Regions from separate parts of the Blastococcus deserti genome, predicted to be linked through region 2. Evidence: riboswitches for the same ligand, from Rfam matches in the RefSeq annotation. Region 2 holds a riboswitch; the other holds the start of a gene.
The links. A riboswitch is a leader RNA that binds a small molecule or an ion and turns the genes downstream of it on or off. The one in region 2 is predicted to bind thiamine pyrophosphate.

Region 1: it holds a riboswitch for thiamine pyrophosphate, as region 2 does, so the genes downstream of both, ACFSHS_RS04740 (ECF transporter S component) here and thiM (hydroxyethylthiazole kinase) in region 2, are expected to answer to the same signal.

Annotation. Positions count from the first base shown of each region.
Region 1 is NZ_JBHUHP010000003.1:65,651-72,914, reverse strand. Features, by position in the region: gene ACFSHS_RS04765 (SpoIIE family protein phosphatase) at 1-932, shown strand, start outside; gene ACFSHS_RS04760 (ATP-binding protein) at 955-1,401, opposite strand; gene ACFSHS_RS04755 (DUF1697 domain-containing protein) at 1,535-2,071, opposite strand; gene ACFSHS_RS04750 (energy-coupling factor transporter transmembrane component T family protein) at 2,101-2,868, opposite strand; gene ACFSHS_RS04745 (ABC transporter ATP-binding protein) at 2,865-4,277, opposite strand; gene ACFSHS_RS04740 (ECF transporter S component) at 4,286-4,903, opposite strand; TPP riboswitch at 4,900-5,003, opposite strand; gene ACFSHS_RS04735 (Nramp family divalent metal transporter) at 5,106-6,410, opposite strand; gene ACFSHS_RS04730 (Mut7-C RNAse domain-containing protein) at 6,598-7,264, opposite strand, start outside.
Region 2 is NZ_JBHUHP010000011.1:112,649-119,912, reverse strand. Features, by position in the region: gene ACFSHS_RS13570 (ATP-binding cassette domain-containing protein) at 1-604, shown strand, start outside; gene ACFSHS_RS13565 (ABC transporter permease) at 601-1,443, shown strand; gene ACFSHS_RS13560 (alpha/beta fold hydrolase) at 1,487-2,356, opposite strand; gene ACFSHS_RS13555 (DEAD/DEAH box helicase) at 2,423-4,195, shown strand; gene ACFSHS_RS13550 (alcohol dehydrogenase catalytic domain-containing protein) at 4,204-5,214, opposite strand; TPP riboswitch at 5,205-5,313, opposite strand; TPP riboswitch at 5,383-5,476, shown strand; gene thiM (hydroxyethylthiazole kinase) at 5,470-6,282, shown strand; gene thiE (thiamine phosphate synthase) at 6,279-6,953, shown strand; gene thiD (bifunctional hydroxymethylpyrimidine kinase/phosphomethylpyrimidine kinase) at 6,950-7,264, shown strand, end outside.

The DNA.
Region 1 (7,264 bases), on a different contig from region 2:
GCCGGACGCTGGGTGCGCTGAGCATCTACCGGTCGGCCGACCGTCCGCAGGCCGACGAGGAGGACCTCGCCACCGCCCGCGACCTCGCCGGCCGGATCGCCCTGGCCCTGGACAACTCCCGCCTGTACGAGCAGCAGCGCCGCCTCGCCGAGGGCCTGCAGCGCAGCCTGCTGACCGAACCCCCGCAACCCGACCACGCCGAGATCGTCGTGCGCTACCGGCCGGCCGTGGAGGTCGCCGAGGTCGGTGGCGACTGGTACGACGCGTTCCTGCAGCCCTCGGGCGCCACGGTGCTGGTCATCGGTGACGTGGTCGGGCACGACACCGAGGCCGCGGCGGCCATGGGGCAGCTCCGCGGCATGCTCCGGGGCATCGCCTACCGGGACGGGCCCGGACCGGCCGCCGTCCTCACCGAGCTGGACGCCGCCATCGAGGGCCTCGGGATGGGCACCATGGCCACCGCCGCCATGGCGCGGGTGGAGCAGACCCCGGAGGAGCGGGCCGCCGGGCTCACGCGGCTCCGGTGGTCCAACGCCGGCCATCCGCCGCCCCTCCTGCTGCACGAGGACGGCCGGATCGACCAGCTCATCGGCCCGCGCGCCGAGCTCATGCTGGGCGTCGACCCCTCGGCGCGGCGTACCGACTCCGTGGTGACGGTCCGGCGCGGGGCGACGCTGCTCCTCTACACCGACGGCCTGGTCGAGGGCCGCGACCTGCCCCTGGACGAGGGCATCGCGCGGCTGGGTCGTGCGCTCGCGGAGCTGGCGGACGAACCGCTCGGGCTGCTGTGCGACGCGGTCATCGAACGGCTGCGCCCGGAGGGCCTGCAGGACGACGTCGCGCTGGTGGCCATCCGGCTGCACCGCGAGGACCGGCCGCGGCCGGCGGAGGCCGGTCCCCGGCACGTGCCGGACGGGGTCGACGGGTCGTAGCGCCCAGCCCGGGCCGTGGCGGTCAGCCGCGGCGCAGCAGCGCCCAGACGTGCTTGTGCCCGTTCTGGACGTACCAGCCGTGGGCGGTGGCCATCTCCGCGATGAGGTAGAGGCCGAGGCCGCCCTCGCTGGGGTCGCGGCCGACGGCCGGCGACGGGGGCACGGTGGCGGCCTCGTCGGAGACCTCGATCAGGTAGGCGTCGGGGGTGACGCGCACCGCGGCGTGAACCCGCCCGCCCCCGTGGCGCAGGGCGTTGGAGGCCATCTCGTCCAGGGCGAGGACCAGCTGGTCGCGGAGGTCGCCGGCCGTGTCGTCGTCCGCCCCGGCCGGGTGGGCCGCGGCGTGCCGGCGCAGCTGGGCGCGCACGCCCGGCAGCTCGGTGACGTCCCGGAGGTGCCAGGACAGCGCCGGAGCGGCCGGTGGCGGTGACGCCGACGGCCAGACCGGCCCGGCCGCCTGCCCTGTCACGCGCTGATCCCCTTGCCTCGTGCGGCCGTGCCGTGTGCAGCCTGCGCGGTCGCAGGCCAACACCTGCGTATGGGCCGACGCGGACCCGGCCAAACCTGTTGCGACGCGTGTCACTCCCGGGTGGGAACTCTCCTCAGCCGGCCAGTTCGGCGAGCTTCGTGACGGTGTTCCAGTTCCGGGAGGTCCCCGGCCGGCCGAGCAGCGTGTCCCACTTCCAGGAGGCCAGCGGCGTCCCCTGGATACCGTCGGGGAGCCACAGGTACAGCTCGCGGCCGCGGACCAGGTACTCGCCACCGCCCTCCACCGGGGGCAGGGCGTCGACCCGGGCGGGGTCGGGGGGATCGGCCATGAACGTGACCAGGTACCGGGCCGGGTCGGTGGCGACGGTGGCGAACGGGTCGCCGGCCACGATCGCGCCCATCTCGGCCCCGGTGCGGACCACGACCGGGACGGCGAGACCGAACTCCGCCTCGATGGTCGCGGTGAGGTCCGCGGCCAGCTCTGCCTCGCCGAGCGGGCTGTCGAGCACGACGTTCCCGCTGCGCAGATGGGTGCGCACGTTCGCGTGCCCCCGATCGGTGAGGACCTCGCGCAGCCGCGGCATGTCCACCTGGCGGGCGCGGCCGAGGTTGATGCCGCGCAGCAGGGCGACGTACCGGGTCGAGCTCACCGGCGCACCGTAGCGCCGGCCGCGGGCGATCAGCCGAGGACGGGGTTCCAGGCGCCGGTCAGCACGCTCAGGGTCACGGCCGCTGCGCACACGGCGGCGGTCCCGACGACGAACCAGGTGTCGCGCGGGTGCAACGACGATCCGCGGGCGTTGGTGCGGGGGATGCCGGAGTCGAAGCCGCGGGCGTCCATCGCCGTCGCCAGGCGGGTGCCGCGCCGGACGGCGCCGACCAGCAGCGCGAAAGCGGTACCGGCGAACAGCCGCAGCTGCGCGACCGGGTTCCCCCCGGCGTCCACGCCCCGGGCGCGGCGGGCGAGCCGGATGGTCTCCCACTCGGTGGCCAGCAGCGGGACCAGCCGCAGCGCGGCAAGCGCCCCGTAGGCGAACCGGGTCGGCACCCGCCAGTGCACGGTGAGGGCGTCGGCGAGCCGGACCGGATCGGTGGCGGCGACCAGCAGGATGCCCGGAAGGGCGAGCGCGATCACTCGCAGACCCCACGTGAGGCCGCTGAGCCAGGCGTCGGTGCCCGTCAGGGAGCCGAAGGCGACGTTGACCCAGGCGACGCCAGCGGCGCTCGCGAGCAGCGGCCAGGTGCGGCGGAGCACCTCCGCGGGCGAGGTCAGCCCCGCGGCCGGCAGGAGCGCCAGCTCGGCGGCGAGCACGACGCCCGGCGTCACCAGGTCGCCGCTGACCAGGAGCACCGCGGTGAGGATCGCGATCGCCGTCAGCTGGGCGACCGGGTTGATCACCGACAGCGGCACCGGCCGGGCCGGGCCCAGGGCGAGCGGCAGGCTCATGGGACCGCCACCGGCAGACCCAGGTGCAGGACCTCGTCGGCCAGAGCCGTCACCACCGCGGCGTCGTGGGTGACGACGCAGAGGGACCGCTCGCCGTCCTGCTGCTCGGCGAGGATCGCCACGAGCTCGGCCCAGGTGTCCCGGTCCTGGCCGAAGGTGGGCTCGTCGAGCACCAGGACCCGGGGGCGGGTGGCCAGCGCGGTCGCCACGGAGAGCCGTCGCTGCTGCCCGCCCGACAGGGTGAAGGGATGGGCCTCGGCCAGGTCGCCGAGGCCGAGCCGCTCCAGCAGCTCGTCGGCCAGCCGGGCGGCCGCGGTGTCGCCGGCACCCGACCTCAGCGGGCCGAGCGACAGCTCATCGCGCACCCGGGCGGTGAGGAACTGGTGCTCGGGCTGCTGGAAGACCGTGCCGATCCGCGTCACCAGTTCGGCGGCCCGCCACCGGGACGGCGGGTGCGCCGGCCGCCGGAGGCCCGCGCAGAGCGCCGGGGTGGCGACCACACGTCCTGTCGTCGGCGCGCGCAGGCCGGCCAGCAGGAGGGCCAGCGTGGACTTGCCGGTGCCGTTGGGCCCGGTCACGGCCAGGGTGCGGCCCGCGTGCAGGCCGACGTCGGTGGGGAGCAGGGCGGGCGTGGGAGAGCCCCGGTGGGTGTAGCCGGCCTCCTCGGCCGCCAGGAGGAGCGGGCCGACGGGCAGGGGCCGGCGGGCGGGGAACCGCAGGGGAGCCGGTGCCCAGCCCGGCCCGTGCTCGACCAGCCCGCCAGACGGCAGCAGTTCCACCACCCGGTCGACGAGGGGGAGCCAGGACTCGACGTCGTGGTCGACCACCACCAGCGTCGTGGAGCGGTCGGCGACGGCCCGCACGACCGCCGTCCGCACCAGGTCCGCGCCCTCGGGATCGAGCTGGGCCGTCGGCTCGTCGAGCAGGAGCAGCCCCGGGCGGGGAGCGAGGGCCCCGGCCAGCACCAGCCGCTGCTTCTGGCCCCCCGACAGGGCCGCGGTGGGCCGGTCGCGGCCGAGGTCGAAGCCCACCGCGTCGAGCGCGGCGTCGACCGCCGGCCAGATCCGCTCCGGAGGCGTGCCGGCGTTCTCCAGCCCGAACGCGACGTCGTCCCCGCTGCGGGTCATCACCAGCTGGGAGTCCGGCTCCTGGAAGACCATGCCCACCCGGTCCCTGCGGCGGCCGGGGGGCGCGCCGTCGACGCTCAGCTCTCCGGTGGCGTCGCCGCTCTCCGGTGTCAGCAGCCCGCCCAGCGCCCGCAGGAGCGTGGACTTGCCCGATCCCGACGACCCGGTGAGCAGGACCCGCTCACCGGCGCCGATCTCGAGGTCGACGTCCCGCACCGCCCAGGCCCGCCGGGTGGCGTGGCGGAACCCCCAGCCGGCGAGCCGGACCCCCGCGGGGTCCATGCCCGCCCTCAGACCCGGGTGCGGCCGGACGCGAAGGACGACAGCGCACCGCTGGCCGCCAGCGCCCGGGTGAGGGCCAGGCTGCCCAGCCCGGCGACGACGGCGGTGCTGGCGACCACCAGCGCGAGATACACGGCCTTCCACCCCACGGTCCAGTCGGGGTAGTAGTAGACGAGGTCCAGCACGGCCGCGGTCGCGCCGGCGAGTGCCGCGGAGAGCAGGGCCTGCGGCCAGCCGAAGCGGCGGTACCCGAAGGCCGCGAACCCCGCGTCGCCGGCCAGGCCCTGCAGCAGGCCGTAGACGATCGTCGTCGTCCCCCAGGCCGAGCCCAGCAGGGCCGAGACGATCGCGGCGACGAGCTCGGCGAACAGGCCCGCCCCTGGCTTGCGCACCACCAGCGGTGCCAGGACGGCGGGGATGAGCCACACGCCGTACATGAAGGCCTGGGCCGGCGGGAAGCCGGCGAAGGCCGCCCCAGTGCCGGCCCACAACAGGCCCCAGGCCCAGAAGACCACGCCGAAGGCGGCGCCGAGGACAGCGGTGACGACGATGTCGACGGTGCGCCAGCGGTTGCTCCGCTCCCCGACGGGAGCAGCGGACGACGGACGGACGGCCTGCTCGGCCATGATTTCCTCCAGACTCCCTGCGCCGGCATGACCCGGATCAGGTTCGAGGGTCTGCGGGATCCCGCACTCTCAGCGCCGAAGCGCTCCCCTGCTGTGTGTTCGGTTGTGCCGCCCACTCTAGACCTCCCGCGATCATGGCGCCGCGACCAGCCGCGACCGCCCAGCAGTGGTCGTCGCGCCGTGATCGTCGGGGAGCCGGCGCTCACCGCAGCGCGAGTCCGAGCAGCAGGTGGGCGTTGAGCGCGATGATCAGCACTGCCACCACGCTGCCCGCGACGGTGGTGATCCAACGGTTGACCCAGCCGGCCATCAGGTCGCGGCGGCTGGTCAGCCACAGCAGCGGCACGAGCGCGAACGGGATCCCGAACGAGAGCACCACCTGCGACCACACCAGCGCCGTCGTCGGGTCGCCGCCGAGGACCAGGACGGCCAGCGCCGGCGCCAGGGTGATCAGCCGACGCGTCACGACGGGGATGTGCCGGCGCAGGAAGCCGGCCATGACCACCTGACCGGCGTGCGTCCCCACCGACGAGGACGCGAAGCCCGAGGCGAGCAGGGCCACGGCGAAGGCGATCGCCGCGCCGGTGCCCAGCTGGTCGCCCAGACCGGCGTGCACGGCCTCGAGGGACTCGGCCTGGTGGCCGCCGGTGAACAGCTGCGCGGCGATGATCAGCATGGCGGCGTTCACCAGCCCGGCCAGTCCCATCGCGAGGAGCACGTCGAGCCGCTGGGCCCGCAGCAGCCGACGTCGTCCCTGCGCGGTGCGCCCGGCGGTGACGACGTCGCCGTACCGGCCGGGGGTGAGCGCGGAGTGCACGTAGATGACGTGCGGCATGACCGTGGCGCCGAGGATGCCGGTGGCCAGGACGACGCTGTCGGCGCCGTCGAAGGAGGGGACCATCCCGCCGGCGAGCCCGCCCGGGTCCACGCCGGAGCCGATCAGGGTGTACCCGAACCCGAGGCCGACGACGAGCAGGAGGCCGGTGATCACCCGCTCGAACGGCCGGTGCCCGCGCGACTGTGCGCCCAGCAGGACGAACGCGACGACGGCGGTGATGGCGCCGCCGATCGGCAGGGGCACCCCGAAGAGCAGGTTCAGCGCGACGGCGCCGCCGACGATCTCCGCCAGGTCGGTGGCGATCGCCACCGCCTCGGCCTGCACCCACAGCCCCCACGTCACAGGGCGGGGCAGCCGTTCGCGGCAGAGGGTGGCCAGGTCCCGCCCGGTGGCCAGCCCCAGCTTGGCGGTGAGCGACTGGATCAGCATCGCCATGAGGTTGGCCGCGACGATCACCCAGAGCAGCGTGTAGCCGAAGGCGGCGCCCCCGGAGAAGTTGGTGGCGAAGTTGCCCGGGTCCACGTAGGCGACGGCGGCCACGAAGGCCGGTCCCAGCAGCGGCCAGATACGCCGGCGCGGCTCGGACGGGCCGGGCGCCCGCAGCGGAGCGGTGCGGGCTGTGACCAGCGTGGTCGGCAGGACGGCGGCCTCGGTCTTCGACAGGTACACGGCGGCCTCGCGGTGGGGAGGAGCGGGTGGGATGGCGCTCCTGTCCTGCCCGGACCGGGTGACACACCGGGGCCGACCCGTGGCCCCCGGGGGCCAACGTCCGCGACCGCTCGCGCGAGGGCTGATCACTGGGCGCCGGTGCGCAGGTCCAGGCCCCGGATCTGCGCACCGGTGCACACCCTCGCGGTCACCGGCCTGTGGCGCTCCGGATCATCGCGTCGATCCGGCGGGCGTGCGCGCCGTGCCAGTACACCCGCGCGCACGCCCGGCACCGGACGAAGTCCTCGTAGGTCCGGCGGGTCCCGGCCTCCAGCCGGTGGGCGACCTCCTGCTTCGGCACCGTCTCCAGGGCGCCACCGCAGGCGGTGCAGCGGGTGAGGGGCGCTACCGGGGGCGCGAACCGGTCGAGGACGTCGGCCAGCTGCCCGTCGGGCCGGCTGCCCCGGACCAGCGCTCCCCGCGCGAGGGCCCGGCGCATCAGCAGGCGCCGGTCCTGGGTGAGCAGCACCCGCTCCTCGGCGAGCGCCCGCGCCACGAGATCGGAGTCGTCGGCCTCGTTGGACCAGGCGGCGTCGAGCCCGAGCAGGCGCAGGCGGCGGGCCAGGGTCCCGAGTCCGACGTCGAGCAGGAAGCCGCCCGCGGGCAGGACCTCGGGGCGGGCTGCCTCGGCCACCTCGATGCGGCCGCCGGCCACTGCCCGGGTCGCGTGCGTCGCGGGTGTCCCGTTGAGCCGCAGCTCGCCCACCTCGGTCAGCGGCACGCCGGCCGCCTGCACCAGGTGGCCCACCGTGGCGTCGGGGTCGAAGCGCATGCGCCGCATGCCGCGGTGGCGGTCCCGCGGCGGGAGGAGGAAG
Region 2 (7,264 bases):
GCTCGACGCGGCCGACCGGATGGCGAAGACCTACTCCGGGGGCATGCGGCGACGGCTCGACCTGGCGGTCAGCCTGCTCGCCGCCCCGCCGATCCTGTTCCTCGACGAGCCGACCACGGGACTGGACCCGCACAGCCGGTCCGGGCTCTGGCAGGTGCTCCGGGAACTGGTCGACGAGGGCACCACGCTGGTGCTGACCACGCAGTACCTGGAGGAGGCCGACCAGCTCGCCGACGAGATCATCGTCGTCGACAAGGGCAAGGTCATCGCCGCCGGCACGCCCACGCAGCTCAAGGACCAGGCGGGACAGGCCAGCGTCGTGGTGACGCTGACCCACGCCGACGACCTGGACGAGGCCGCCGCGCTCATGCGCGCCCACTCCCCCGAGGTGCACGTGGAGCGGGGCAGCCGGCGGCTCACCGCGCAGGCGGGCGGGCTGGCCGACATGACGCGGATCGCCGCCGTCTTCGAGGCCAGCGGTATCGAGCTCGACGACCTGGGACTGGCCCGGCCGAGCCTCGACGACGTGTTCCTGCACCTCACCGGCCGTCGTGCCGAGCCCACGGCCGATCCGGACCAGACGACGGAAGGGGTCACGCCGTGACCGTCCTGCAGAAGACCCGGGCCCCGGCCGAGCGGCCGCCCATCTCGCCGCCCTCGCTCCTGCGGGCGTCGTCGACGATCGTGTGGCGGAACCTGCTGCACATCCGGCGGATGCCGGAGATGCTGCTCGACGTCACCGTGCAGTCGGTGATGTTCGTGCTGCTGTTCGCCTACGTCTTCGGCGGCGCGATCGCCGTGCGCGGCGCGGACTACAAGGAGTTCCTGCTGCCCGGGATCATGGTGCAGACCATGGTCTTCTCCTCGGCGATCGTGGCCATGGGACTGACCAGCGACCTGCAGAAGGGGATCGTCGACCGGTTCAAGTCCCTGCCGGTCCCGCGGTCGGCGGTGCTGGTGGGCCGCAGCATCTCGAGCCTCATCCACTCCAGCATCGGCGTGGTCGTGATGGCGCTCACCGGGCTGCTCATCGGCTGGCGGGTGCGCAACGGCCTCCTCGACGGCCTGCTCGCCTTCCTGCTGCTGCTGTTGTTCGGGTTCGCGCTCATCTGGCTCGGCATCTGGGTCGGCTCGCTCATGCGGACCGTCGAGGCCGTGCAGGGCTTCATGTTCACGGTCATGTTCCCGCTGACGTTCGTCGCCAACACCTTCGCGCCGCCGGAGAGCATGCCCGCGTGGCTGCGCGCCATCGCGGAGTGGAACCCGGTGTCGGCCCTCACCCAGGCCTGCCGGGAGCTGTGGGGCAACGGCCTGCCCGCCCCGGCGGACGCCGCGTGGCCCCTGCAGCACCCGGTCGCCGTGTCGATCGCCTGGTCGCTGGCGCTCACCGCGATCTTCGCGCCGCTCGCCGTCGCGGCGTTCCGCCGCCGCTCCCGCGACTGACCAGCTTGGTTCCGCGGCACGGGGTGCTCGGGGGCTACCGGGCTCAGCGGGCCTCGACCCGCTCCAGGAAGAGGCGGAGCGTGGTCAGGAAGATCTCGGGCTGCTCCGAGTGCACCCAGTGTCCGGCGTTCTTGATGCGGACCAGCCGGGTGGCGGGGAAGAGGGCGTCCATGTGCGGCCGGTCGCGGTCGAGCACGTAGCTGGAGTTCGCCCCGGCCACCCACAGCACCGGCCCGTCGTAGGTGGCTCCCGGCGGCGGCTCGGGGAAGCCGCGCAGCTCCTCGAGGTCGCGCTCCAGCAGCTCCAGGTTCAGCCGCCAGCGCCATCCGGGGGCGGGCCGCCCTTCCTGGTCGCTCAGCCCCTCGCGGACCAGGCTCTGCAGCAGGAAGCTGCGCACCATCCGGCTGGGGACGGCCTCCTTCAGCGCCGCGTCGGCGTCCTCGCGGGTCCTCAGCCGGTCGAGGTCCATCGCCCGCATCGCCTGGATGTACGCGGCGAACGGCGAGGCCTCCTCGTCCGGGTCGTCCGTGCGCCCTCCCTGCAGCGGGTACTCGACGGGGGCGATGTCCACGACGACCAGCGCCCGGAGCAGTTCGGGCCGGCGCAGGGCGAGCTGCATCGCCACCTTGCCGCCCATCGAGTGCCCGACCAGGGTCACCGGCTCACCCAGCTGCTCGAGCTCGGCGGCCAGCATCCGCACCATGTCGAGATAGTCGACCCGTTCCGTCCACGGCGAGTGCCCGTGGTTGGGGAGGTCGACCAGGGTGACGCGGTGGCCGTCGGCCATACCCTTGGCGATCGTCGTCCAGTTCTTGCCCTGGCCGAAGAGCCCGTGGACGAAGACGACCCGCGGCCCGGACTCCCCCAGGGTGCGCGACGCCAGGCGCTCGTCGTTGCCGGCGTCCTCGGTCACCCGGCGATTCCATCAGACGTTCCGCCGGTGCCGCCGCTTACGGTGCCCGGGACGAGGGGGAGGGACATGCCCGGACGACGGCGGCGCAGCACGCGAAGCGCCGGCACGACCAGCCGCAGCACGACCGCGAACAAGACCACCCGCGCCACGACCCGCCGCCGGTCCACCGCGGCGGCGTCGAAGCGGCCCGCGAAGGCCGCTCCCGAGGTGCCCACGGCGGGTCCGGGCGAGCGGGTGTGGGTCCTGGCGGTGCCGTTCCGGGCGCCGGCCCCCGGCGCCGTCTGGCACGCCGGCCTGCAGGCCCACGTGTGGGTGGGGCCCGAGCTCCCGCCGGAGCTGGCGCCCTACGACCCGCCGCCGTACACGCTCGAGCGCTTCCTCGAGGACGAGGTCAACGAGAAGCCACGGCCGGTGCCGCTCGCCCGGCCGCTGACGCCCCGCGACCAGCAGTGCGACGGCGCCGACGTGATCGCGGCGCACGCGGCGGCCGGGGGCCGGGTGTTCCTGCTCGGCGACGACCCCGGGGTGGGCAAGACGGGGACGGCGATCCTCGCGGTCAAGGCGGTCGCCGAGCAGCGCCACGTGCGGACCGTCCTGGTGGTCGCCGACCGCCCCGCGGCGATCACCATCCCGCACTGGACCCGCTCGATCGCCGGGTTCGGTGACGGCGGCCTGCGCTGGTGCGTTACCACCTGGGACCGGCTCGGGAAGGTCGCGAAACTCCGGTTCGACGTCGTCGTCGCCGACGAGGCCCACATGGTGCGGCACACCACGACGCAGCGCTGGAAGCACTGGAAGGCGGTGTCGGGCGCCGGCCGGGGGAAGGACGCCCCGTTCGTGCTGGCCGCCACCGCCACCCCGGCGCACACGCCGCTGGAGCTGCCGTACCTGGCCCCGGAGTTCGCCGTCCGGCACGGGGAGCCGGTCCGCGAGTGGGCCGACCTGCCGAAGCAGCTCGCCGCGCACGGGTTCCACGTGGAACGTGGCCGCTACGGGTGGCAGTGGACCGACGACCCCGACCAGCGGCGCGCTGACCTAACCAGGCTGCAGTCGTGGCTGACAGCTGCCGACCCGCCCGGCACGCTGCACCGGGGTGCGCCCTGGGGGCCGGTCTCGGTGAGCGGGACGCCGGTGGCGCTGACCCCCGCGGAGCGGGCGGCCTACGACTCGGAGTGGTCGGAGTTCCGCGCGGAGATGCGGCTGGCGCGCACGGCACGCCAGGGCGCCCGCGGGCGGGCGGCGCTGCTGCGGTTCCGGCAGAAGGCCGGGCTGATCCGGGTCCAGGCCACGGTCGACTGGGTGAAGGCCCAGGTGGAGGCCGAGCGGCAGGTCGCGGTGTCGGTCGAGTTCGTCGAGACGGCCGCCGATCCGATCCGGGAGGCCCTGCTCGACGCGGGGATCCCGGTGGCCGGCATCTACGGGCGCGACCGGTTCGACCATGGCCTCGGTGATCCGGAGCGCGAGCGGTTGCGGTTCCAGCGGGGCGAGGCCCGGGTCTGCGTCTTCACGGTCACCGCGTCGATCTCGCTGCACGCCGGCGAGCTCCTGCCCGACGGACGCCCCGCCTCGGAGACGCCACGGGTCGGGCTGTTCCACCAGCCCCGCTTCTCCGGCATCCAGGCCCGGCAGGTCACCGGCCGCACCCACCGGGACGGGCGGACCTCGCCGTGGCGGATCGCGTTCGCCGAGGACACGGTCGAGGAGCAGGTCGCCCGCGTCATGGTCGAACGGCTCGCGGTCAGCGGCTCGGCCGCCGGGGCCGACACGTCGTCCCTGCGCGAGATCGCCGAGCTGCTCGACGCCGACTGGCTGCCGGCGGCCGCACTCACCGACGACTGACCCGGTCATCAGGGCCGGAGCACCGCCCGGCCGACGACACGGCCGGCGCGCAGCTCCTCGAGCACGCGCGGGCCGTCGTCCAGGGCGTGCTCGGTGACCGTCGTCTGCAGCCGGCCGCGCGCGGCGAGGTCGAGGGCCGCCACGAGCTCGGAGCGGCGGTTGCCGACCGACGTCACGATCCGCTGCTCGGGGACCACGAGGCCGAGCGGGTTGATCTCGACGGTGTCGAAGCTGTAGCCGACGTAGACCAGGGTTCCCCGCTTGCCCAGGCAGGCCAGTGCGGCGGCGCCGGTCTCCCGGGTGCCGACCAGGTCGAAGACCACGTCGGCGCCGGCGCGGCCGGTGGCCTCCCGGACGGCGGTCGCGACGTCCCCGGTCCCGTCGACCGTCACGTCGGCGCCCAGCTTCCGGGCGAGGCGGAGGCGGTGCGGGTTCCGGGCGACCGCCACCGGCCGCGCCCCCACCTCCCGCAGCACCTGGACCAGGGCCAGGCCGACGCCACCGGTTCCGTAGACGACGGCGGTGGATCCGGGACGGACGGCCGCCACGTCCACCGCGTGCAGTGCCGTGGTGGCGCTGCAGCACAGGGTGGCCGCGGACGGCAGGTCGAGCGTCTCGGGCACGCGGACCGCGGCCGAGGCGGGCACCACGACCTGCTCGGCGAACCCGCCGTCGGTGGCGAAGGCCAGGAAGCCGAGGGGCGCGTCGCACAGGTGGTCGTCGCCGGCGAGGCACGAGCGGCACCGATGGCAGGCGTGCAGGTAGTGGACGGCGACGCGGTCTCCCACTGCGACGTCATCCACCTCGTCGCCGACCTCGGCGATCACGCCGGCCACCTCGTGGCCCAGCGTGATGGGCGCTCGTGCCGGGGTCAGCAGCCCGTCCAGGAAGTGCAGCTCGGTCCCGCACACCCCCGCGGCCGCGACGTCGATCAGCACGTCCCCGGGCCCGGGGCGAGGCGAGGGGACGTCCTCGACCACCGCCGGCCGTCCCGCTCCGTGGAAACGCACAGCACGCACAACTGCCTCCCTACGCCGGCATGACCCGGACAGGTTCCAACGGTCGGCGGCTGCAGCCGCCCTCTCAGCCCGTTTCGACGGGCTCCCGCGTACGGACGGCACGGTAGCCGGTCGCCGTGGTCCTCGCCCGGGGCCGCCCGGCCACCCGACTCCTGTTAGGTTCGCTGCGTACGTGGCACGGGGTGTCCCTCCAGGGACTGAGAACAGACCCGTCGAACCTGCTCCAGTTCGCACTGGCGAAGGGATGTCACCGGCGTGGAAGCCGTCGATCTCCGCGCTGCCCGTGAGGCAGTGCGCACGAACGCACCCCTGGTGCACTGCCTGACCAACACGGTCGTGCAGTCGATCACCGCCAACGCGCTGCTCGCCGCCGGTGCGGCGCCGGCCATGGTGGACGCACCGGAGGAAGCCGGCGACTTCGCCGTCGTGGCCTCCGCCGTGCTGGTCAACGTGGGCACCGTCCACCGCCGCACCGCCGAGGCGATGCGGCTGGCGGCACGGTCGGCCTGGACGGCCGGCACTCCCTGGGTCCTCGACCCGGTCGCCGTCGGCGGCCTGGCCTATCGGACGGAGCTGGCTGCCGACCTGGTGGCGCTGCGCCCCACCGTGGTTCGCGGCAACGCGTCCGAGGTGATGGCGCTCGCCGGTGCCGGCGGAGGCGGACGGGGCGTCGACAGCACCGCTGCCACCGATGACGCGGTCACCGCAGCAGCGGAACTGGCCGGCCGCACCGGTGGCGTGGTCGCGGTGAGCGGCGAGGTCGACCTGATCACCGACGGACGGCGGACGGTGCGCGTGGGCGGCGGGTCGGTGCTGCTCACCCGGACGACCGGGGCCGGCTGCGCGCTCGGCGCCCTGGTGGCGGCCTACCTCGCCGTCACCGACGACCCCCTCGCCGGTGCCGTCGCCGCGCACGCCCACGTCGCGCTGGCCGCGGAGCGGGCGGCCGCCGCCGCCGCGGGGCCCGGCACGTTCGCCGTCGCGTGGCTCGACGCCCTCGACGGGGTGGACGGGGACGCCGTGGCCGGCGCCGACCTGCGTGCGGAAGACGTCCGGGGCGCCGGATGAGGCGGCCGTTCGACCCGACGCTCTACCTGGTCACCGACACCGAGCTCTGCCGGCCCCGGCCGGTGGCCGACGTCGTCAAGGCCGCGGTGGCCGGCGGGGTGACCGCCGTACAGGTACGTGACAAGGGCGCCTCCCGGCGGGAGTTGCTGGCCCTGACGGGCGCCGTGCAGGCGTCACTCGCCGGCCGCCCCGACGTGGCGGTCGTCGTCAACGACGCCGTGGACGTCGCCCTGCTGGCCGGCGCGAACGGCATCCACGTCGGCCAGGGGGACCTTGCCGTCGCCGAGGTCCGGGCGCTGATCGGCCCCCACCCGTGGCTGGGCCTGTCGGTGGAGAGCGCGGCCGATCTGGACGCGGCGCTGCGGCTGCCCGCAGGCACCGTCGACGTGGTCGGCCTCAGCCCGGTGTGGGCCACGCCGACCAAGCCCGAGGCCGGCCCCGGACTGGGGACCGCGGCCGTCCGGAGCCTGGCCTCCGCGGCCCGGGCCGGCGGGCTGACCAGCGTGGCCATCGGGGGGATCACCGTCGACCGGGCGGCGGAGGTCGCTGCCGCCGGTGTCGACGGGCTGTGCGTCGTCTCCGCCGTCTGCGCTGCCGCCGACCCCACGGCCGCGGCCCGGGAACTGCGGTCGGAGATCCGCCGTGGCCGCCTGGCGGAGCTCGCGCGGTGACCGCCGGACGCACGCCCACGGCCCTCTCCGTGGCCGGCAGCGATCCCAGCGGGGGTGCCGGCATCCAGGCCGACCTGAAGACCTTCAGCGCCCTCGGCGCCTACGGCACCGCCGTGCTCACCGCGCTCACCGCGCAGAGCACCCGCGGCGTCACCGGCGTTCATCCCGTCCCGGCGGCGTTCGTGGGACTGCAGTTGCGCACGCTGCTCGACGACGTCGAGGTCCACGCCACCAAGCTGGGCATGCTGGGCACCGCGGACGTGGTGCGGGAGGTCGCCGCCGTGCTCGCCGAACGTCGCCCCGGGCCCGTG